Regions from separate parts of the Telluria sp. B2 genome, predicted to be linked through region 2. Evidence: predicted binding sites of a transcription regulator. Region 2 holds the regulator's gene; the other holds the start of a gene.
What was found. Region 2 encodes FNR, which switches genes on or off when oxygen is low (the NO sensors DNR and NnrR bind a similar motif). Its sites were predicted from a motif close to TTGATNNNNATCAA; they were not measured.
Positions count from the first base shown of each region.

Region 1 (12,004 bases), 560 kb from region 2:
TGCCTTCGATCGCGTCCATCAGGATGCGTTCCAGGTCCTGCGGCATGGACGCGAGCTGTTCCGGCGGGGTGCCGTTGTTCAGGTCGCCCAGCTGGTCGGCCACGAAGCCCGAGGCCTGCAGCGCCGCCTCGATCGCCAGCGGCGTCACGGGAGCGGCGCCGGTGCGCAGCGCGTCGAACAGGTTTTCGGTCAGGTGGCAGGCCGCCACCAGGGCCGGCAGGCCCATGAAGCCGGCGCCGCCCTTGATCGTGTGGAAGGAGCGGAAGACCGCGTTCAGCGTTTCCTTGTTTTCAGGGTCGCGTTCGAGGCGCAGCAGATGCTCTTCAACATTGACTGCCAGGTCCATCGCCTCGACGACGAAATCCTTGAGCATATCGTCCATTAGAATCCCAGCTCGGCAAGAAGGTCATCGACATTGTCCTGGTCCAGCGCCACGTCCGGCACGGACGGCCCCTGCATCAGCGGCGCCGGCGCGGCTTCCTTCTCGGCCAGCTTGGCGCGGGTTTCCGGCGGTGCGTTGTCGCGCAGCAGCTGGGCCAGCTCGTTCTCGACGGTCTTGGTGATCGCGACCACTTTCTTGATCAGCTGGCCGGTGATGTCCTGGAAGTCCTGGGCCATCATGATCTCGAGCAGGCGCGCCTTCTCGGCTTCGGTCGCTTCGGACACGGCCTTGGCGAACTGGCGCGAGTCGCCGGCCAGGGCCTTGAACTGCTCGAGGCTGAGCTTGCCGGAGAACAGGTCGTCCCAGCGCGTTTCCATGTCCTGGGCCTGCTTCGACAGCTTGTCCTGCGCCGGCATGCCGTCGTCGAGGGTGTTGAGCACCTTGTTGGCGGCCTGTTCGGTCAGCGTGGCGACGTATTCCAGGCGGTCCTGGGCGTCCACGATCTGCGACGAGGCTTCGGTCAGCGCGCGGTCGTAGCCCAGCTCGCGCAGCGAGTCATGCAGGAGGCGCACGATGCCGCCCAGGCGTTCGTACATGTTCTTGTCGCCCTCGCCTTCGGCGGCGGGAGCAGAAACGGCAACTGGCGCGGCAGCCGCTGCAGCGGGCACTGCAGCGGCCGGCTGGCTTGCCGCCACCTGTTCGAACAGCGCGTCCAGGTCGTCTTCGTCGACGCTGGCCGGGGCCGGGGCCGGCGCGGCAGGAGCCGGTGCCGTCGCGCTGGCACGCTGGGCCGCCACTTCCTCGAAAAGTGCGTCGAAATCGTCAGCGGCGTCGGTCATAATCCCTGCTTCTCCATATATATAAATGTCACGATCTGCGTGCTTCGGTCCGTTGGGTAATGCGGACTTCCGCGCGCGTGAATTCACCTCGCTGGAAGCCCAAATCGTAGTGAGCGAGTGTAGCAGCGTAGTTGCTCTAGGTAAATGTCGGAGATCGAGGTACAACAAAATGGACAAGGAAACTTAATTCCGCGACAATAAAACCATGCGGTTCCTGCATCTTTTTACAAGCCAGGTGTTGTTTTTGTGGTCGCGTCGATTGTGCACTGTTTTCCCGAGGGCTCTTGCGTAAGCGAACTCATGTTTGAGCAAAGTCAATAGGTTGCGTTATCACAATCCTCTGGCCGCAAAGTAGACGCCACAATACGTGCTGTCAGGGAGGGCTCATCATGTACCGGAAAATTCTGATCACCACCGACGGTTCGGCCGTGTCGCAGCACACGGCCTGCGCCGGCGTCAAGTTCGCGCAGCAGATGGGCGCCGAAGTGCTGGCCCTGTTCGTGGCGCCCGAGTACCAGTACCCCGTCTACGTCGAAATCATCCCGCCCTCCTATCCCAGCGAGGAAGAGTATGTCGAGCAGATGAAGCGCATGGGCGAGGACTACATGGGCCGCATCATGCGTTCCTGCGCCGCAGCCAACCTGCAGCACAGCTGCATGACGGCGTTTTCCGACGCCACCGCGCTGAAAATCGTCGAAGTCGCCGAGCAACAGGGCTGCGACCTGATCTTCATGGGCTCGCACGGACGCAGCGGCTGGGGCCAGCTCCTGCTCGGCAGCGTGACCAACAAGGTGTTGTCGCATACGACCAAGCCGGTGCTGGTGCACCGCCTGATCAGCGAGCCGGCCGCAAGCTGAGCCGAAAAGGGAGCGCGCCGGGACGCACCCGCCCGCGGCGCGCACTGATAATGGAGACAGCCACGGCCTGCCGCGGCACTGGGGGAATGCAACATGATAAGAATCGTCATCGCAGATGATCACACCATCATGCGCGAAGGGCTCAAGCGCATCCTCGACGGCGCGCTCGACGTCGAGATCGTCGGCGAGGCCACCAACGGCTTCGAGGTCCTGTCGCTGGTGCGCCAGGGCGGCTTCGACCTGCTGCTGCTGGACCTGTCGATGCCGGGGCGCAGCGGCGTCGACCTGATCCGCCAGGTGCGCAGCGAGGCGCCGAAGCTGGCCATCCTCATCCTGACCATGCACGAGGAAGAACAGTACGCGGTGCGCGCGATCCGCGCCGGCGCCCAGGGCTACCTGACCAAGGAAAGCGCGGGCACCCAGCTCGTCGGGGCGATCCGCAAGGTTGCCTCGGGCCGCCCCTACATCAGCACCGAGGTGGCCGAGCAGCTGGCCCTGAACATCATGGCGCCGAACGAGCAGCTGCTGCACAAACAGCTCTCGGACCGCGAATTCGAGGTATTCTCGCTACTGGTGGGGGGCAAGTCGATCACCGAGATCGCCAACAACCTGCACCTGTCGGTGAAGACCGTCAGCACCCACAAGACGCGTATCATGCAGAAAATGGGCATGACCTCGCTGTCGGAAATGGTCCAGTACGCGGTGGCGCACCGCCTTCTGGCGCCGATGAAGGCATGATGCGCCTGGCAGGACACGGTGGCTGCGCTGCAGCGTGTCGCCGCGGGGGCGTGCCGTCTTCGACGCCGCGCCGCGGCCCAGGCGCCGGCCCTGAATGACCGGTCGGATGCACTGATGGATGTCGCCGGCACGAAGCGTTGGGTGAATGAAGTTTGACACCGTCCAGTCGCATTCGTGCCACCAGCGCAACGCGCAGCTTGCGCAAACCGGATATCGTGTCCGGTATGTTTTCGCCGCTCCCTCCTTCGGAGGCAGCCTGTTTCGGTAAGAATATTCCTACACTCCTACCAACCGTCCTACCTACACATTCAGCCATTGCTGATACCCCTGCCGAACTCGTGTTGGCATACTGAATCCAGCGTTTCGACTTGCTTGCGATCTACTTTCTCACCGTAAGCCAAGCCTGCCGCTTTTCTGAATTCCTATTGAAGTACCGGTGCGGCCCGGTTGGCCAAGCCCGAATGATTCCTTCACTGGAGATGAGCATGCAGTCCCAGCCAACGACAGATCAACGCAATGCCAGCACGTCGACCATGCATTCGGCCCCAATGGAAGCAGGGCGTCAACGCCAGGGCCGGCTGTGGTCCAACCTGAAGGAGGTCTGCGACCTGCTCCATATCCCGGCCGCGGTCTCGGTCAATTCCGAAGAATTGCTGTTCCAGCACGTGCAGTTCAAGACCGGCCAGCGCGTCCACACCATCGGCCAGGCCTTCGACACCCTGTACATCGTCAACTCCGGCTTCCTGAAAACCGTCCTCATCGACGAGTTCGGCAACGAACAGGTGCTGAGCTTCCCCATGAAGGGCGACATGCTCGGCGTCGACGGCATCCACACCCGCCACTACGCTTCGGAGGCGGTGGCGCTGTCGGACTGCGACCTGATCCTGCTGCCGTTCAAGAAGCTGACCGCCCTGGGCCGCGTGCACATGGAGCTGGAAAACCTGATGTACGGCGTCATGAGCCGCGAACTGGTGCGCGAACAGGCCATGATCGGCATGCTCGGCGCGCTCTCCGCCGAAGCCCGCGTGGCGCGCTTCCTGGTGTCGCTGGCCGACCGCTTCGCCGCCATGGGGTACTCGAGCAAGCTGTTCAACCTGCGCATGACGCGCCACGAGATCGGCAGCTACCTCGGCCTGACCCTGGAAACCGTAAGCCGCACGCTGTCGGCCTTCAACGAGATCGGCCTGATCACCGTCGACCAGCGCACCATCGGCATCAAGGACGCCGAAGCGCTCAAGACCCTGCGCCGCCTGCCGCCCTCGCGTTCGCGTACCAAGCAGGCGGGCGCCAAGCAGAAGGCCGAGCTGGACGCCGCCGGCGACGATCAGATCCTCGCCACGGCCTGAACGACATCCTCATCGCCAGGCCCGGTGTACGGATCGTCGGCTCCGGAAGTTCAGGGTTTCGATACGAGACCGCGAACCTCCGGGGCTGATTTTTTGACCTCGAGGGGGAACACCGCCCCTTCACTGGTCGCGCGAGAGCACCCCGTCGTTCACGCGCACGGCGTCGCCGACCCGGAAGCCCGGATCGTTCTCGTACTGCAGGGTCTGGGTAGCGCCATTGCCCGCATAGCGCACCACGACCTCGTAGCGCTGGCTGCGGCGCGCATTGCGTTCGACGTTGCGCCCGACCATCGCGCCGCCCACCGCGCCGGCAACGGTCGCCGCAGTCCTGCCGCTGCCGCTGCCGACCTGGTTGCCCAGCAAGCCGCCGATGACGGCGCCGCCGGCCGTGCCCAGCATGCCGCCCTGCCCTTCGGCCTCGACCACGTTCACCGCTTCGACCGTCGCGCAGTTGGTGCAGTAGCGCGCCGTCCTTGGCGCCGTGGTCGTGCGCTGGGCGGTCAGCTCGCGCCGGGCCACCGGCGGCGCGCCGTTGCGCACCAGGGTTTCGGGCAGCGTCGCGCTGGCGAAACGGGCGCCCAGGCGCAGGTCGGCGCTGGCCGCGCTGTCGTTGCGGATGCGGTCGTGGGCGCCGACCGTATAGGTGCCGACGTACTGGCCGGGATCGGTTTCGGTCAGGTGCAGGTTGCGCGTGGCGCCATCGATCTTCACGGTCGCGTTGCCGCCGGGCGTGCCATACAGGTCGAAATGCAGCTCGACGCCGGGCGCGATGCGCGGCACTTCCTCGACGTTGAAGCCGCGGATCGCTGGCGTGGGCAGGTTGTCGCGCGCGGTGTGCTGGGCCTGGGCAGGCAGCGGCGCCAGCGTCATCGGCACCAGCGGCAGCAGCGCGCACAGCAGGGTGGCTCGTAATCTCATCATGGCCTCCATCGGATAAGGCGGGTACTTGCACCCGAGGCATGAGAGGAAATTACGCCTGTGCAGCCGCCGTGACCGTGCGCCAGCGTACCGTGCGCGGCGAGCACAAGCGTATTACCGCGGCCGACGCCTACATCTGCCGGAACAGGTGCGCATAGACCGGGCTGACGCGCAGCTTCTCGGGACGGTTGCGCAGCGCCAGCACCACCTTCCCCATCGTGTCGCGCGAGGCCGCGGCCACGCAGCGCATGTTGACCACCGCGCCGCGGCTGACCTGGTGGAAACACTGCGGGTCGAGCTGGGGCAGCAGTTCCTTCAGGCTGAGCCGGATCAGGGCTTCGCTGTCGGCGGTGACGACATTCACGTATTTGTCGACTGCCTGGAAGAACACGACCTCCTCCACCGGAATCATGCGTACGATGTTGCCGACCGCCGCGCGAATCGTCGTCAGGCGCTCCGGGCCTGACGACGCCGGCAGCAGGGCCCGGAGCTGGCTGACCAGCCCGGAAAGACCGGAAAGGCCGCCATCGTCCAGGCGCGCCGCCAGCAGGGTGCGCAGGCGCTCGACCGTGCGCGCCAGGCGCGCATCGTTGACCGGCTTGAGCACGTAGTCGGCGGCGGCATGCTCGAAGGCCTGGACCGCGTACTCGTCGTAGGCGGTGACGAACACCACCTGCGGGAAAGGCTCGGGACCTTCCCAGCGCTCGGCCAGTTCCTCGGCCGCTTCCAGCCCGGTCTGGCCCGGCATCTTGATGTCGAGGAAGAGCACGCCCGGTTTCAGGGCCAGCGCCTGCTCGACCGCGGCCACGCCGTTCGGCGCCGTGCCGACGATCTCGAGTTCCGGCCAGAGCCGTTGCAGGCTGCGCGCCAGGGTGGCGGCAAGGATCGGTTCGTCTTCGGCAATCAGGGCGCGGATGCTCATGGGGTCTCCAGTGGAAGGGTGAGGCGGACGATGGTGCCCTCGGGCTGGGCGGGGGCGAGCAGGACGCTGGCGCGCTCGCCGTACAGCACCTGCAGGCGCTCGCGGGTGGTGGCCACGCCCACGCCGCCGCCGCGGTGCGCGCGCTTGCCGCCCTCGCCTGCCGCAGGGAGGCCGAGCCCGCTGTCGCGCACGGTGATCTCGAGCAGGCCGTCGCGCGCCTCGGCGCTGATGAGGACGTCGCCGCCCTCGATCTTCGGTTCCAGCCCGTGCACGATGGCGTTCTCGACCAGGGGTTGCAGCAGCAGCGGCGGCAGGCGCGCGGCGCGCAGCCGCGGCGGCAGGTCCAGGCGGTAGGCCAGGCGCTCGCCCATGCGCACGCCCATCAGGCCGAGGTAGGCTTCCATCGCGGCGAATTCCTGTTCCAGCGTGGTGCTTTCCGAGCGCGAGACGCCCAGCGTGGCGCGCAGGTACTGGATCAGCTGGTCGAGCATGAGACTGGCGCGGTCCGGATCGAGCGCGATCAGGCCCTGCAGGTTGGCCAGGGTATTGAACAGCATGTGCGGCTCGATCTGGGCCTGGAGCAGGCGCAACTGGACCTGCAGGGCCTGGCGCTCGACCACTTCGGCGCGCAGGCGCGCCTCCTGGTGCTCGCGCCGGATGCGGGCGACGCGCTCGCGGTGTTCGACCAGCAGCATCATCGTGACCATGCCGACAAAGGTGAACAGGATCATGCTGACGCGGCCGACCGACGGGTATTCGGTCAGCGTCGGCACCTTGTGGCCGAGCATCGTCGCGGCAGCGTGGTGCCCCATGAAATGCCCGAGCACCGACGCGGCCAGCATCAGGCCCAGGAAGGCAAGCCATTGGTGCGCGCGTCGTGCCGGGTCCGGCCAGAGCAGCAGGCGCGCCAGGTCGACCATGGCAAAGCTGGCCATGCCGATACACAGCGAATACAGCAGCTGCTGGTAGAGCTGCTCGGGAGAACCGGTGGCGAGCGTGACAAGGAGGCCGGCGAACAGGCTGACCGGCACCCCGATGCGCAGGTCGGCCAGCAGGCGCCGCAGCAGCGGCAGCGGGGCCGCAGGCGCGCCGGCGGCGGCAGTGTGAACGGTCGTGGACATCGGCTTCGCTTTGTCTGGATGGCAATAGTGACGATTGTGCCGAGCGCCGCGCCAGCAGGCAAGCCGGCTGCGACGAAGCCGGCTTGCGCAGGAGCGAAACGGGGAGAATCCGGCGCGAAGCCGGGTATGCGCCTCAGCGCACCGCGTGCACCGCTTCGCCCGAAGTGACGTAGATCGCGTCGCCCGCCTCGCGTGTGACGACGTGCCCGCCGGTGAAGGAACCGAAGGAAGGCAGGATCATGCGGCGCCTCCCGACCACGAAGCACGGCAGGCGCAGCGCGTCGAAGCGGGTGGCCAGCACCCAGGCCGGATGCACGTGTCCGGCCAGCGCATAGCCCGGCGTCTCCAGGTCCGGGTGGTGGCAGAAGGCGAAGGGGCCAAGCGCATGCGGCTCGTCGACCAGCTCGATGCCGAGCGCCGCCGCCGGGTCGCCGGCATGGCGGTCGTGGTTGCCACGCACCAGCAGCAGGCGCAGCCCTGGCCGAGTCGCGCGCCAGGCCAGCATCGCCTGCTGGGTGCTGGAAGCGTGGGCCGCGCGCGCATGCAGGAAGTCGCCGAGGAAGGCGACCTGGCGCGCGCCGTGGGTCTCGATCAGGGCGTCAAGCGCGTTCAGGTTCTCGGTGGTGGTCCCGCGCGGCACCGGCACCCCGAGCGCGCGGAACGAGGCCGCCTTGCCGAAGTGAATGTCGGCGATGACCAGCATCTGCTGCGCCGGCCAGTAGACGGCTTTTTCCGGCAACAGCAGCAGGTGTTCGCCCGCCACCTCCACAGCCAACGCACCCGTGCTCATGCAGCCGCCGCCTTTTCCAGTTCGCGCACCATGCGCGCCACCCGGTCCGAGAGCTTCTCAGTGCTGACCTTCTCGCGGAAGCGCTCGACCATCAGGGCGAAGCCGAAGGGCGTGGCGCGCCGCACCTCGCGGTAGGCGATCCTGCGGGCATGCAGCTCGAGCAAGGTGTCGCGCAGGCGGGTCAGCTCCAGCTCCTGCTCGAGCACCTCGCGTTCGGCCTGGGTGAGCAGCAGGTTGCCGCGGTCGTGCTTGCGGAAGACCTCGAAGAACAGCGAAGACGAGGCCTGCACCTGGCGCGTCGACTTTGGCTGGCCCGGGTAGCCCTGGAACACCAGTCCGGCGATGCGCGCCACTTCGCGGAAGCGCTGCTGCGAGAGCTGGGTCGCGTTCAGGCTTTCCAGCACGTCTTCCAGCAGGCGGCCGGTATCGAACAGGCCGACTTCCAGCCCAGTCTCGCCGTCGAACTCGCCGGCCCAGTCGACCGGGTCCGGCGACAGCAGCTCGAAGCCGTAGTCGTTGACCGCGATCGAGAAGGTGATCGGCTGGCGCCGCCCGATGCGCCAGGCGAACAGCGAGGCCAGGCCGGTGTGCACCGAGCGCCCGGCGAACGGGTAGATGAACAGGTGCCAGCCTTCGCGGCTCTTCATGGTCTCGATCACCAGTGTATCGATGGTGGGCAGCGCCGACCAGCGCTGCTGGATCTCGATCAGCGGACAGATCGCCTGCATTTCCGGCCCCTCGAAGCGCCCTTGCGCCGCCTGGCGCAGCTGCTCGAGCGCCGCGTGCGCCAGCTCCGAGGACATCGGCATCTTCGCGCCCTGCCAGCGCGCGATCGCCCCGCGGCTGCCGGTCGCGCGTTTCACGAAAGCCGTCATCTCGTGCACACGCACGAATTCCAGGATGCGCCCGCCGAACAGGAAATGGTCGCCCGGCTTCAGGCGCGAAATGAAGGACTCCTCCATGCTGCCGATGCGCCCGCCGCTCACGTACTTCACCTGCATGGTCGCGTCCGAGACGATGGTGCCGATGCCCATCCGGTGACGCCGGCCGATGCCGACGTCGGGCACCCGGTAGACGCCCTCCTCGTCCGGCAGCACGCGCCGGTATTCCGGATACACGGTCAGGCTTTGCCCGCCGCGTGCGACGAAATCGAGCGCCCACTGCCATTCCTCTTCGTTGAGCTCGCGGTAGGACCAGGCGCGCTTCACCTCCTCGAACAGCTCCTCGGAACGGAAGCCGCCGCCCAGCGCCACCGTCACCAGGTGCTGCACCAGCACGTCGAAGGGTTTATTGGGCACATACCGGCCTTCGATCCTGCGCTGGGCGACCGCGACCTTGGCGCCGGCCGCCTCCAGGATTTCCAGGCTGTTGGTCGGCACCAGCGTCACGCGCGAGACCCGTCCCGGCGCGTGGCCGCTGCGTCCCGCGCGCTGCAGCAGGCGCGCGATGCCCTTGGCGCTGCCGACCTGCAGCACGCGCTCGACCGGCAGGAAGTCCACGCCCAGGTCCAGGCTGGCGGTGCAGATCACGGCCTTCAGCTCGCCCTTCTTGAGGCCCATCTCGACCCAGTCGCGCACCTCGCGCGCCAGCGAGCCGTGGTGCAGCGCGATCACGCCGGCCCAGTCGGGACGCGCATCGAGGATGTTCTGGTACCAGATCTCGGACTGGGCGCGGGTGTTGGTGAACACCAGCGTGGCGTCGTAGTGCTCGATCTCGTCGATCACCGGCTGGAGCATCTGCATGCCCAGGTGCCCGCCCCAGGGAAAGCGCGAGACATCCTTCGGGATCAGGGAGTCGACCACGATCTGCTTCTTCGTGTCGCCCTCGACCAGTACGCCTGATTTTGCAAGTTCGCCGCCCAGCAGCACCTGGCGCGCGAGATCAAGGTCGCCCATCGTCGCCGAGACGCCCCAGATCACCAGCTCCGGACGCCAGGTGCGCAGGCGCGCCAGCGCCAGTTGCACCTGCACCCCGCGCTTACTGCCCATCAGTTCGTGCCACTCGTCGATGACGATCATGTCCAGGTGCTTGAACTGCTCGCGTGCCGCCGCGTGCGACAGCAGCAGCGACAGGCTCTCCGGCGTGGTGACGAGGGCGGTCGGCCAGCTGCGCGACTGGCGTGCGCGCTCGGCCGAACCGGTGTCGCCGGTGCGCGCCCCGACCGTCCAGCCGGGCGCGAGCTGGGCCGCCGATTCCTCGAGGGCGCGCTGGGTGTCGGCGGCGAGCGCGCGCATCGGCGTGATCCACAGCACGCGCAGGCCGCTCATCTTCTTGCCCTTGCCGAGGGCGCCGCGCTGCAGGGCCGCGAGCCAGACCGCGAAGGTCTTGCCGGCACCGGTGTTTGCATGCAGCAGCCCGGACTGTCCGGCGAGCGCCGCCTTCCACACGGCGCGCTGGAAGGGAAAGGCTTTCCAGCCGCGCGCTGCGAACCAGGCGCGCACCGCGCTTGCCGTCGGCCCGCTCATGCCCCGGCCGCCCCCAGCAGCCCCTTCAGGGTGTCGAGGGTATCGGCATCCTCGACCGTCTTGTCGTCGCGCCGGCGCAGGATGCGCGGAAAGCGCACCGCGATGCCCGCCTTGTGTCGGCTCGACAGGGCGATGCCCTCGAAGCCGATCTCGAACACCATGGTCGGTTTTACCGAGCGCACCGGGCCGAACTTCTCGACCGTGGTCTTGCGGATCGCATTGTCGACCTGGGCGATCTCGGCGTCGGTCAGCCCGGAATAGGCTTTCGCGAAGGGCACCAGCCGGCGTTCGCCCTCCTCCCCGTCCCAGACCGCAAACGTGTAGTCGGTGTAGAGCGAAGCGCGCCGGCCGTGCCCGGCCTGGGCATAGATCAGCACCGCGTCGACCGAATAGGGATCGATCTTCCACTTCCACCAGGTGCCGACGTCCTTGGTGCGGCCCACGCCGTACTGGGCATTCCTGGCCTTGACCATCATGCCCTCGACGCCGCGCGCGCGCGACTCGGCGCGCAGCTCGGCCAGCGCCTCCCAGGAGTCGGCATGGACCAGCGGAGAAAGCTTGATCTGCGGCAGGTCCAGCTGCGCCACCTGGGTTTCCAGCAGGGCGCGCCGTTCAATCTGGGGCAGCGCGCGCAGGTCGACGCCGTCGAGTTCCAGCAGGTCGTAGCAGACCAGCACCGCCGGCAGCTCGGCGAGCAGCTTGGCGCTCAGGGTCTTGCGGCCGATGCGGCGCTGCAGTTCGGCGAACGGGGCCGGCACGTCGTGCTGGTGATCCCATATGAGCACTTCACCGTCGAGCACCGTTCCTTCGGGCAGGCGCGCGTTGCACAGCTCCGGGAAGCGCTCCGAGATCAGGTCTTCGCCGCGCGACCACAGGTAGTTCTGGCCGCCGCGGCGCACCAGCTGGGCGCGGATGCCGTCGTACTTCCACTCGACCTGCCAGTCGGCCAGTTCGCCCAGCGCCGCCGGGTCGCCCTGCAGCTGATGGGCGAGGAAGAAGGGGTAAGGCTGGCCGCCGCGCAGCTTGTGTTCCTCGTCGCTTTGCGCGGCGATCAATTGCAGGAAGCCGGCGGCGGTCGGGCGCACGCTGCCGTCGGTCCAGCCCATCAGGCGCTGGGCGATCAGCTTGCTGTCCACCGCCGCGATGTTCGCCAGCGCGCGCGTGACCAGCAGTTTCGACACGCCGACCCGGAAGCCCCCGCCGATCAGTTTCACGAGGAGGAAACGCTCGCGCCAGTCGAGCTCGTTCCAGTAGCCGAACAGGGCTTCGCGGATCGCGCCGGGGTCGGCGCCGCGCAAGGGGCCGATGCGCTGCTCCATCCACTGCGCGAGTCCCACGTCGCTGCGCTTTTCCGGCGGCGGCAGGATGTGGGCGATGGTCTCGGCCAGGTCGCCGACCGCGTTATAGGATTCGTCGAACAGCCAGTCGTCGAGCACCGCGTATTCGATGGCGTACTGGCGCAGCAGCTTGGTCGGCACGGCCTGGCGCGGCTTGCCGCCGGCGAGGAAGTAGACGGCCCAGGCGGCGTTCTCGGGCGCGGCGTTCGCAAAATAGTTCTGCAGTGCGTCGAGCTTGCGGTTGGTGGCGGTGGTTTCGTCGAGTTCGGCGTAGAGGCGGGCGAATTCA
Region 1 covers NZ_CP196525.1:1,701,970-1,713,973, reverse strand. Annotated here, with positions in the region: gene ACSUZJ_RS07650 (chemotaxis protein CheA) at 1-382, opposite strand, end outside; gene ACSUZJ_RS07645 (protein phosphatase CheZ) at 382-1,221, opposite strand; gene ACSUZJ_RS07640 (universal stress protein) at 1,611-2,078, shown strand; gene ACSUZJ_RS07635 (response regulator) at 2,172-2,816, shown strand; gene ACSUZJ_RS07630 (Crp/Fnr family transcriptional regulator) at 3,365-4,162, shown strand; gene ACSUZJ_RS07625 (outer membrane lipoprotein) at 4,283-5,083, opposite strand; gene ACSUZJ_RS07620 (LytR/AlgR family response regulator transcription factor) at 5,211-6,002, opposite strand; gene ACSUZJ_RS07615 (sensor histidine kinase) at 5,999-7,123, opposite strand; gene pdeM (ligase-associated DNA damage response endonuclease PdeM) at 7,257-7,913, opposite strand; gene ACSUZJ_RS07605 (ligase-associated DNA damage response DEXH box helicase) at 7,910-10,378, opposite strand; gene ACSUZJ_RS07600 (ATP-dependent DNA ligase) at 10,375-12,004, opposite strand, start outside; gene ACSUZJ_RS07595 (ligase-associated DNA damage response exonuclease) at 12,002-12,004, opposite strand, start outside.
Region 1: a site for FNR is predicted at 1,526-1,539, ahead of ACSUZJ_RS07640 (universal stress protein). Genes of this name have one in related genera too.

Region 2 (12,004 bases):
CATGACGTCCTCGCTGGCGCTGCGCACACCCTTGAAGGTGGACGTGATCCGCGACCGCGGTTCGATGGGCCGCGAAGCCGAGGATGGCCGTATCGAAAACGTCTACCGCCTGCAGCTGATGAACACGAGCGAAACGCCGCGCCGGTTCCGGCTTGGGGTAAGCGGCATGGCCGGCGCGCAGATTGTCGATGCGGACGTGGTCGCCCTCGACGGCGCCAGCACGCGTGCGGTGCCGGTGCGGGTGCGCGCCGAAGGCGCCGGCCAGGCCGGCTCGCACCGCATCGAATTCACCGTCACCGCGCTCGACGATCCCGGTGTCGCCGTGCGGGAAGAAGCGGCCTTCATCGTGCCGCGCTAAAGGAGAGGATCATGCAAACCGTTTTGCCCACCTCGGCGCCCTGGTACCGCCACCGCTGGCCCTGGTTCATCATGCTGGGTCCTGTCGCAGTGATGCTGGCCACCGCAGTCACCGTCTGGCTGGCGCTGCGGCAGCCGGACGCGATGGTGGTGGACGACTACTACAAGCAGGGCAAGGCCATCAACCAGGACCTGCGGCGGGACCGCGCCGCCACCAGCCTGAAGCTGGTGTTTGATGCGCGCTTCGATGCGCAAGCCGCGACGCTGGCGGGGCGCCTGCTCAGCTTCGGGCGGCCGATGCTGGCGCCGTTTCGCATCCACCTCGCGCACCCGACCCAGCCGCAGAAGGATCTCGTGCTGGAAGCGCTGCCGGACGATTACGGCAACTTCAGCGTTGGTGTGCCGGGGCTGGAGATGACGCACTGGCATGTCGTGGTCGAAGGCGAGGGCAGGCAGTGGCGCCTGGCGCGCGGCTGGAGTCCGGGGAAGGATGCCGGATTGCGGATCGCAGCGGACGGGGTGTTGTAGGGTGGGTTCTCGAACCCACGCGGTCTCACCGTTCGCGTGTCGGCGACGGCACGACCGCCACGGGCCACGATAAACGGTGCGGGTAAGCGACGGCCCCATACCGCATGGACTCGGGAGTCCACCCTACGATACTGTAGGCGCCGCGGAAACACGGCCGATGAAACGGCGTGGGTTCAAGAACCCACCCTACGAACCCGACCGGCGCATTCGACGTCCGATTCCACCCCGCGCACCGCAGCTGTAAAGACTGTCCTTCCCTAACTCTTCCATGTTAGATTTTCGTCACGGCAATTTGCCGTACGACTAACTAGAAGAGACACCCATGCCCGCACGCTCCCAGCGCATCCTGCGCACCGCCATCGCCTCCCTGTTCGTTCCGCTCGCCATCGCCGGCGCCGTCCTTCCGCAAGCCGCGCTCGCCGCCCCGGCTGCGGCAGCATCGGCGCCAGCCGTCAAACCGAACGCTGCCTTCGACAAATGGGCCGACCAGTTCGCCCAGGAGTGGGTGCGCGGCAATCCGCAGTTCGCCACCGCCACCCAGTACTTCAGCGGCGCCGAACAGGACGCCCTGGACCGCCAGCTCACGCCGCAAACCCCGGCCCAGCGCAAGAAGATGATCGCCAAGGCGAAAGAGGGCATCGCGCGCCTGGACAAGTGGATGGCGGGCCCGCTGGACGAGACCCAGCGCATTTCGGCGGCGGTGATGCGCTGGTCGCTGGCCAACACGGTGGCGAACGAACCTTTCGAGGACCACGGCTTCGTGTTCCAGCAGTTCAGCGGCGCCCAGGTCAGCCTGGTCAACTTCATGACCCAGACCCACCCGATGCGCCGCGCTTCGGATGTCGACAGCTACCTGGCGCGCCTGGAGCAGGTCGGCACCCGCATGGACGAGGCGCTGGCGCGCGCCCGCGCCGCCGCCGCGAAGAAAATGATCCCGCCGCGCTTCATCCTCGAGCGCGCCCAGTACCAGGTCGACACCTTCCTCAAGCCTTCGGCCGCCGAGAACGTGCTGGTGACCTCGCTGGTGCAGCGCACCGCGGCGCTGAAGGACCTGGCGCCGGAGGCGCGCACCGCCGCGATCGCCCGTGCGACCCGCATCGTCGAGGACAAGGTCCGTCCGGCCTACGCCCGGGTGCAGGCCTTCATGGCCGAGCTGCACCCGAAGACGGATGACGTCGCCGGCATTTCGCGCCTGCCGAACGGCCTGGCTGCCTACAACCGCGCGCTGGCGAACTACACCAGCACCAACCTGACGGCGGAGCAGATCCACGCGATCGGCCTGCGCGAAGTGGCGCGCATCGAAGGCGAGATGGACAAGCACCTGCGTTCGCTCGGCTTCAATGAGGGCAGCATCGAGGAGCGCATGAAGCAGCTCGACGCCACTTTCCAGCCCAAGGGCGAGGGCGACCCGCGCCCGGCGATCCTGGCGAAGTATGCCGAGATGGTCAAGGACGCCGAGCGCCGCAGCGAGTCGCTGTTCAACCTGAAGCCGCGCGCGCCGGTCGAAGTGCGCCGCGAACCGCCGCTGACCGAAGCCTCGGCCGCCGCCCACTACAGCCTGCCGGCGCCGGACGGCAGCCGTCCAGGCGTGTTCTGGGTGCCGATGCGCGGCCCGACCTTCAGCATGATCCGCATGCGCAGCCTGTCCTACCACGAGGCCGTGCCGGGCCACCACTTCCAGCTGGCGATCCAGCAGGAGCTGGCCGGCATTCCGAAGTTCCGCAGCCAGCGCATCTTCAGCGGCGGCAGCGCGCACAGCGAAGGCTGGGCGCTGTACACCGAGCGCCTGGCGGTCGAGCAGGGCTGGTATAAAGATGACGTCCCTGGCCTGCTGGGCGCGCTGGGCTCCGAACTGTTCCGCGCCCGCCGACTCGTCGTCGATACCGGCCTGCACACCAAGGGTTGGACGCGCCAGCAGGCGGTCGACTACGGCATCAACGTCGAGGAAGTCGACCGCTACGTCGCCTGGCCGGGCCAGGCCACGGCCTACATGATCGGCATGCTGCGCATCGTCGAACTGCGCGAGAAGGCCAAGGCGGAGTTGGGCGACAAGTTCTCGCTGCCGGGCTTCCACGACATGGTGCTGAGCGCGGGTTCTGTGCCGCTGGACGTGCTGGGGCAGCTGGTCGACCAGTGGATTGCGAAGGAAAAGGCGAAGGCGTAATCCGTCCGGCAAACGGTTGACGTTTCGCGGCGCATGTTGCGGCTGCCAGCGTCAACCGTAGGGTGGGCACTTTGTGGTGCTGGCATTTAGCCAGCCCCACTGCCCACGCGAACGCTTGATCAATCGACTGCTTCGGCCCGAATAGCGCTGCCAGCGTGCAGGCGGAAGCGTTCCGGATATGCATTGGGACGCATTTCCTTGACGCAGCTTCACAGGTACTGAACGCGGCGACGCAACGCAAGCGTCCGCGTGGGCACGGGGTGCCCACCCTACGGTTCGCTCCAGCTTTCCTGTCACCGATCGCTTCTCAACACGCGTCATCTCTGTCACGCCAACTGAGGCATACTCTGGACTCCGTCGACCACTCTACAAGGAGCGCAGCATGGAAACCCAGGAATTGCACCGCGGACGCCTGATCGACCACATCCAGCTCGTCGTACGCGACCTGCCCGCATCCAGACGGTTCTACTCGGCCGTCTTTGAGGTGCTGGGCGTGCCGATGGGCGGCGAGGGCGAGGGGTATTTCTGGGCCGACGAGCTCTTCGTCTCGACGCCGGACAGCGAGGCGGCGCAGGGCGTGCTGACCGGCCGCCACCACCTGGCCTTCCAGGCCGCCGACCGCGCCATGGTCGACGCCTTTTACGAGGCGGCTTTGAAAGCGGGCGGCAAGGACAACGGCGCGCCCGGCGAGCGCAACTACCATCCGGGTTACTACGGCGCCTTCGTGATCGACCCGGACGGCAACAACATCGAAGCGGTATTCCACGGCCCGGCCACGCGCAGCGCGCCGTCGGTCAAGGTCACGTTCTAGGCGTCCAGGGAATTCACGCCATCGGGCTGCACTGCTCGGTGCCGGCCGCGATCGCACGCAGGCGCGCCGGCTCGAGCAGGGTGACTTCGCGCTTGTCGACGGCGATCCAGCCCTGCTTCTTGAAGCGCGACAGCAGGCGGCTGACGCTTTCGATGGTCAGGCCCAGGTAGTTGCCGATGTCCTCGCGCGACATGCGCAGCGCGAAGCTGGTCGAGGAATAGCCGCGCGCGGCATAACGCGCCGACAGGTTCACCAGGAAGACTGCGAAGCGCTGCTCGGCGCGCATATTGCCCAGCAGGAGCATGACGTTCTGTTCGCGCGTGATCTCCTGGCTCATGATGCGGTGGAAGTGGCGCAGCAGGGCCGGCACTTCGCCGAACAGTTCCTCCAGGCGCGAGAAGGGGATTTCGCAGACCTCGCTGTCCTCGAGCGCGACCGCGTCGCAATGGTGGCGGTCGCCGCTGATCGCATCCATCCCCAGCAGTTCGCCGGCCATCTGGAAGCCGGTAATCTGCTGCTCGCCCGCCGCGTTCACCTGGTAGGTCTTGAAGTGGCCGAAGCGCACCGCGTACAGGCTGCGGAAGGGCTCGCCCATGGCGTACAGGCGCTCGTCGCGCTCCAGGCGCCGGCGGCGGCCGATGATCTTGTCGAGGCGGTCGATGTCCGCGTTTTCCAGGCCCATCGGCAGGCACAGCTGGTGCATGCTGCAGGCGCTGCAACTGGCCTTCAGCGCCTTGATGCTGATCGGAGAAGCGGCAGGGGAAGAGGGGGCTTGGGTCATCGGTCCTCGAACAGTCGCGGTCAATACGGGAATTATAGTCCGGTCTGCCACCGCGCCCCAGTCTTTTGACCTGTCGCTGTCCGGCTGGAAAAGGCTGATGAGTGCGTGCAATAGCTCGAGGCGATGCAGCTGTACAGGGCGTCAAGGCGTGGCCAGGTTGCCAATTGTGCGCATGTCCAACCGTGCTAGATTCTGGACACCGCAGATCACGAGGAGTGCTCATGTTCGGCCTATCGGCGTTGGATCTGGCCCGCATCCAGTTCGCATTCACGATGTCGTTCCACATCCTCTTTCCCGCAGTGACCATCGGCCTGGCCAGCTACCTGGCCGTCCTCGAAATGTCCTGGCTGCGCACGAAGCGCCAGGTCTACGTCGACCTCTACCACTTCTGGCTGAAGATCTTCGCCGTCATGTTCGGCATGGGCGTGGTGTCGGGCATCGTGATGGCCTACCAGATCGGCACCAACTGGAGCAACATGTCCGAGTTCGCCGGCAGCATCATGGGGCCGGTGCTGTCCTACGAGGTGCTGACCGCCTTCTTCCTCGAAGCCGGCTTCCTGGGCGTGATGCTGTTCGGCTGGAACCGGGTCGGCCCGCAACTGCATTTCGTGGCCACCTGCATGGTGGCGATCGGCACCCTGATCTCGGCCACCTGGATCCTGGCCGCCAACAGCTGGATGCAGACGCCCCAGGGCTATGCCATCGAAGGCGGGCGCATGGTGCCGGCCGACTGGCTGGCGATCGTCTTCAATCCCTCCTTCCCGTTCCGGCTGATGCACATGGTGGTGGCCGCCTATCTCACCACGGCCCTGATCGTCGGGGCCACCGGCGCCTGGCAGCTGTTGCGCCGGCGCGACAATCCGGCCGTGCGCAAGATGCTGTCGATGGCGATGTGGATGCTCCTGATCGTCGCCCCGATCCAGGCCGTCATCGGCGACTTCCACGGCCTGAACACCGCCGAGCACCAGCCGGCCAAGCTGGCCGCGATGGAAGGGCACTGGCAGAACGAGCCGGGCGAGGCCATCCCCCTGCTGCTGTTCGGCATTCCCGACATGGAGGCCGAGCAGACGCGCTACGCGGTCGGCATCCCGCGCCTGGGCAGCATCATCCTCACTCATAGCTGGGACGGCCAGTTCCCCGGCCTGAAGGATTTTCCGAAGGACGAAAGGCCGAACTCCCTGATCGTGTTCTGGAGCTTCCGCCTGATGGTCGGGCTGGGCCTGCTGATGATCGCGCTGGGCCTGTGGAGCCTGCTGCTGCGGCGCGGTGGGCAACTCTTCACCAGGCGACTGTTCCTGCGCGCGGCCTTGTGGATGGGGCCGGCCGGGCTGGTCGCCATCCTGGCCGGCTGGGTCACCACCGAGGTCGGGCGCCAGCCCTGGGTGGTGTACGACGTGCTGCGCACGGCCGATGCGGTCTCGCCGCATGCTGCGCCGGCGGTGGCGCTGACGCTGGCGATCTTCGTGGTGGCCTACTTCTTCGTGTTCGGCGCCGGCACGGCCTACGTGCTGCGCCTGATGCGCAAGGGGCCGCAGCACTTCGAACTGAACCGGGCGCCCGAGGGCGGGCCGGGCGAGGAGCGCACACCGATGCGTCCGCTCTCGGCCGCGGACGTGGACAACGACGACGAAGGCACGGCCGAAGGCACCGGCGGCGATCGGAAGGGGACCTGAGAGAGGAGCAGACTATGGGCATCGACACCTCGGTCATCTGGGCCGTCATCATCTACTTCGCCGTCTTCATGTACGTGCTGCTGGACGGCTTCGATCTCGGCATCGGCATCCTCTTCCCCTTCGTGAAGCAGAAGCGCGACCGCGACACCATGATGAATACCGTCGCCCCGGTCTGGGACGGCAACGAGACCTGGCTGGTGCTGGGCGGGGAGGGCCTGCTGGCGGCTTTCCCGGTCGCGTATTCCATCATCCTGTCCGGCCTCTACCTGCCGCTGATCTTCATGCTGGTGGGCCTGGTGTTCCGCGGCGTCGCCTTCGAATTCCGCTTCAAGGCCAAGGAACACGAGCGCCACTGGTGGGACAAGGCCTTCATCGGCGGCTCGGTGACGGCGGCCTTCTTCCAGGGCGTCTCGCTCGGGGCCTTCCTGGACGGGATCGCGGTGTCTGGCCGCAGCTATGCCGGCGGCGTGCTCGACTGGTTCGCGCCTTTCCCGATCCTGGCCGGTTTCGGCGTGATCATCGCCTACACGCTGCTGGGCAGCACCTGGCTGATCATGAAAACCGAGGGCGAGCTGCACGAGCGCATGGTGCAGGTGGCGCGCCCGTTCGCGCTGATGCTGCTGGGCGCGATCGTGGTGGTCAGCATCTGGACCCCGCTGCGCGACCCGGCGGTGGCCGACCGCTGGTTCACCTTCCCGAACATCCTGTTCCTGGCGCCGGTGCCGGTGCTGGTGCTGCTGTCGATTGCGCTCCTGCTCGGCTCGCTCAAGGGCAAGCCGCACCGCTGGCCTTTTGTTGCGGCGCTGGCCCTGGTCTTCCTCGGCTACACGGGCATGGCGATCAGCATCTGGCCGCACATCGTCCCGCCCCACATCACGATCTGGGAAGCCGCCTCGCCGCCGGCCAGCCAGGGCTTCGCGCTGGTGGGCACGCTGTTCATCCTGCCGATCATCCTGATGTACACGATCTGGTCGTACTGGGTGTTTCGCGGCAAGGTCAAGGCCGACGCGGGGTATCACTGATGCGCGCCCGCCTGCGCCTCGGGAAGCGGCCGGCGCCCCTGTGGCTGCGCCGCCTGGGCTGGATGGCCGGGCTGTGGGCCGCCGGGGTGGCGGCTCTGTTCCTGGTCGCGAGCCTGATCCGCCTGATCATGCACGCCGCGGGCATGCGTTAAGTGGGCAGCAAGGAACACGACAAGGAGCTCGACATTGACTTGTTGGTAAGTGTCGAGATATGCAAGCGGTTTCAAACGTGCGCGCCTCTGCGGGGTGAGGGTCTACACTTTCGATAAAGATTTATTAACGGAGCGCCTCAGTGTCCATGCAGTCTGCATTACCCGAACACACCTCCACTCCGGCTAATGACGCCGTCAGCGCCCTGATCGCCGTGGTGCATCCTTTGTCCAGCGAAGACCAGGCCCGTGCCGACCTGTATGCCCTGGCCGCGCGACTGCTGCTGGCGGCGCCGGGCGAAGTCCTGCTGGGGCAGCTTGCCGCGGCCGACCCCATCCTCGCCGAAGGCGGCGAGCCGGGCCTGGAGCGAGCCTGGGAGAAGCTGGTGCTGGCCTCCGGCGTGATGGATGCCCAGGGCGTGGCCGAGGAGTTCGACACCCTGTTCGTCAGCGACGGCACGCCGACCCTGAATCCCTACGGTTCGCTCTACCTGTCCGGCTTCATGAACGACACCCCGCTGGCGGAGCTGCGCAGCGACCTGGCGCGCTTCGGCATTGGCCGGGTGCGCGGCGTCGCCGAATTCGAGGACCATCTCGGCGCGCTGTGCGAGACCATGCGCGTGCTGATCGCGGGCGGTCCGGGCATCCGGCGCCAGCCCCTGCACGAGCAGAAGGCCTTCTTCGATGCGCGCATCGCGCCCTGGTACGAGCGCTGCCTGGACGACATCCGCAATGCGCAAGGCGCGAATTTCTACAAGGTGGTGGCCGACTTCGTGGAGGCCCTGCTGGAGATCGAAGCCGTGGGCTTCGCGGTGGAAGAACTCGATGATTAACCCAACCCAGCGAACCGAGGACGATGCGATGGAACGCGATCACGCAGACGTACAAGCACACGCACAAGCGGTGCAGCACGCGGCCGATGGAAAGCCCGACCCGGCGCGCCGCAATTTCCTGAAGGCCGCGCCGCTGGGCGCGCTGGCCGCGGTGGCCGGCGGCGCCGAGGCCAAGCCCGAAATGAAACCTGCCGAGGCCGCCAAGCCCCAGGTCAAGCGCGGCTACCACGAGACCGAGCACATTCGCCGTTACTACCAAACCGCCGCCTACTGGTGAGCGATCCCGGAGAGCAGACATGTCGTTAGTGAAGAGTTCGAGCAAGGAAGGCGCCGTTCGGGGCCTGAAGCGGCGCAAGTTCCTGGTCGGCGCCGGTGTCGCGGCCGGGGCCGGCGCACTGGCGCGCCAGCTGCCGTTGAACGTCATCGAACCGGCCCAGGCCGCCGATCCGGTGGCCGACGCGCCGGTCAAGACCGAGATCAAGCACACCGTCTGCAGCCACTGCTCGGTCGGCTGCTCGGTCGAGGCGGTGGTGGCCAACGGCGTCTGGGTGCGCCAGGAAGCGGCCTTCGATTCGCCCATCAACATGGGCGCCCACTGCGCCAAGGGCGCCTCGGTGCGCGAGCACGGCTTCGGCGAACACCGCCTGCGCTACCCGATGAAGCTGGTGAACGGCAAGTACACCCGCATCTCCTGGGACCAGGCGATCAACGAGATCGGTGACAAGCTGCTCGAGCTGCGCCAGAAGTCCGGCCCCGACGCCCTGATGGTGATCGGCAGCTCGAAGCACAACAACGAGCAGGCTTACCTGCTACGCAAATGGGTCTCGTTCTGGGGCTCGAACAACTGCGACCACCAGGCGCGCATCTGCCACTCGACCACCGTCGCCGGCGTGGCCCAGACCTTCGGCTACGGCGCGATGACGAACTCCTTCAACGACCTGCACTACAGCAAGGCCGTGCTCTTCATCGGCTCGAATCCGGCCGAAGCCCACCCGATCTCGATGCTGCACTTCCTGCACGCCAAGGAACTGGGCGCGAAGATGATCGTGATCGACCCGCGCTTCACGCGCACGGCGCGCTTCGCCCACCACTACGTGCGCGTGCGTCCGGGTACCGACATCCCGCTGGTCTGGGGCATCCTCTGGCACATCTTCAATAACGGCTGGGAAGACAAGAAATTCATCGCCGAGCGCACCTACGGCATGGACGACGTGCGCAAGGAAGTGGCCAAGTGGACGCCGGACAAGGTATCCGACATCACCGGCGTGCCGGAAGCGACGGTGCGCACTGCGGCCGAGATGCTGGCCACGAACCGTCCTTCGTCCGTGGTCTGGTGCATGGGCATTACCCAGCACCACGTCGGCACCGCCAACGTGCGTGCGCTCTCGATCCTGCAGCTGGCACTGGGTAACATTGGCGTGCCCGGCGGCGGCGCCAACATCTACCGCGGCCACGACAACGTGCAGGGCGCCACCGACGTCGGCCCGAACGGCGACTCGCTGCCCGGCTACTATGGCCTGGCCGAAGGCGCCTGGAAGCACTTCGCGAACGTCTGGGGCGTCGACTACAACTGGATCATGTCGCGCTTCGGTTCCAAGGAACTGATGGAGAAGCCAGGCATCACGGTGTCGCGCTGGTTCGACGCGGTAAACGAGCAGAACCAGTACATCGACCAGCCGAGCAACCTGCGCGCCGTGTTCTACTGGGGCCACGCGCCGAACAGCCAGACCCGCCTGCCCGACATGAAGGCGGCCATGCAGAAACTCGACATGCTGGTCGTGATCGATCCCTATCCGAGCATGACCGCGTCGATGCACGGCCGCACCGACGGCGTCTACCTGCTGCCGGCCGCCTCGCAGTTCGAAACGCAGGGCTCGTGCACGGCCTCGAACCGCTCGATCCAGTGGCGCGAGCGCGTCATCATGCCGCTCTTCGAGTGCAAGACCGACCACGAGATCATGTACCTGTTCGCGAAGAAGCTCGGCTTCCACAACGAACTGTGCAAGAACATCAAGGTCGTGCACAACGAGCCGGTGGTCGAGGACATCCTGCGCGAGATCAACCGCTCGTGCTGGACCATCGGCTACACGGGCTGCTCGCCCGAGCGCCTGAAGCTCCACATGGAGAACAAGCACACCTTCAATCCGACCACGCTGCGCGCCGACCATGGCCCGTGCAAGGGCGACTATTACGGCCTGCCGTGGCCGTGCTGGGGCACGCCGGAAATGAAGCACCCCGGCACCCCCATCCTGTACGACCTGAACAAGAGCGTGGCCGAGGGCGGCCTGCCGTTCCGCGCCAACTGGGGCGTGGAGCACAATGGCGTGAGCCTGCTGGCGGCCGACGGCTCGACCAACAAGGACAGCCAGCTCGACGTCGGCTACCCCGAGTTCGACCATGTGTTCCTGAAGAAGCTGGGCTGGTGGAACGAGCTCACGCCGGCCGAGCAGGCCATGGCCGAAGGCAAGAACTGGAAGACCGACCTGTCCGGCGGCATCATCCGCGTGGTCATCTCCCACGGCTGCGCGCCCTACGGCAATGCCCGGGCCCGCTGCAACGTGTGGAACTTCCCGGACCCCGTGCCGACCCACCGCGAGCCGCTGATGTCGCCGCGCCGCGACCTGGTCGCCAAGTACCCGACCTACGACGACAAGGCCAACTTCCTGCGCCTGCCTACGCTCTACAAGTCGGTCCAGGCGATGGATTACTCGAAGGACTTCCCGCTGATCATGACCTCGGGCCGCCTGGTCGAGTACGAGGGCGGCGGCGAGGAAACCCGCTCCAACCCATGGCTGGCCGAGCTGCAGCAGAACATGTTCGTCGAGATCAACCCGAAGGACGCGGCCCAGATCGGCGCCCATATCGGCGACTTCGTCTGGGTCGAGACCCCGACCGGGGCGCGCCTGAAGATGATGGCGATGGTCACCGAACGCGTACCGATCGGCCTGGTATGGGCGCCGTTCCACTTCGGCGGCTGGTGGATGGGCGAGGATCTGGAAAAACACTACCCCGAGGACGGCGCGCCGACGGTGCGCGGCGAAGCCATCAACACCGGCTGGACCTATGGTTACGACGCCGTGACGATGATGCAGGAAACCAAGGTATCGATGTGCCGCGTGGTGCGGGCATGACAGGCAAACCAGGAAATCAGAGCAGAGGAGGCTGACATGGCCGCGAGGATGAAGTTCATTTGCGATACCGAGCGTTGCATCGACTGCAACGGCTGCGTTACCGCCTGCAAGAACGAACACGAAACGCCCTGGGGCGTGAACCGCCGCCGCGTGGTCACGATCAACGACGGGGTGCCCGGTGAGCGCTCGGTGTCGGTCGCCTGCATGCACTGCACCGACGCGCCCTGCCTGGCGGTGTGCCCGACCAACTGCATCTACCACACCGAAGACGGCATCGTCCTGCACAGCAAGGACCAGTGCATCGGCTGCGGCTACTGCTATTACGCCTGCCCCTTCGGCGCGCCCCAGTTCGCCGGCAGCGGCCTGTTCAACCACCGCGGCAAGATGGACAAGTGCACCTTCTGCGCCGGCGGCCCGGAGCCGGACACCTCGGAAGCCGAGTTCAAGAAATACGGCCGCAACCGCATCGCCGAAGGCAAGCTCCCGGCCTGCGCCGAAATGTGCGGCACCAAGGCCCTGCTCGGCGGCGAAGCCAACCTGATCGCCGACATCTAC
Region 2 covers NZ_CP196525.1:2,257,438-2,269,441, forward strand. Annotated here, with positions in the region: gene ccoG (cytochrome c oxidase accessory protein CcoG) at 1-358, shown strand, start outside; gene ACSUZJ_RS10140 (FixH family protein) at 370-885, shown strand; gene ACSUZJ_RS10145 (DUF885 domain-containing protein) at 1,208-3,049, shown strand; gene ACSUZJ_RS10150 (VOC family protein) at 3,432-3,860, shown strand; gene fnr (fumarate/nitrate reduction transcriptional regulator Fnr) at 3,874-4,641, opposite strand; gene ACSUZJ_RS10160 (cytochrome ubiquinol oxidase subunit I) at 4,863-6,314, shown strand; gene cydB (cytochrome d ubiquinol oxidase subunit II) at 6,329-7,336, shown strand; gene ACSUZJ_RS10170 (DUF2474 domain-containing protein) at 7,336-7,488, shown strand; gene ACSUZJ_RS10175 (TorD/DmsD family molecular chaperone) at 7,635-8,318, shown strand; gene ACSUZJ_RS10180 (twin-arginine translocation signal domain-containing protein) at 8,311-8,595, shown strand; gene ACSUZJ_RS10185 (formate dehydrogenase subunit alpha) at 8,615-11,449, shown strand; gene fdh3B (formate dehydrogenase FDH3 subunit beta) at 11,486-12,004, shown strand, end outside.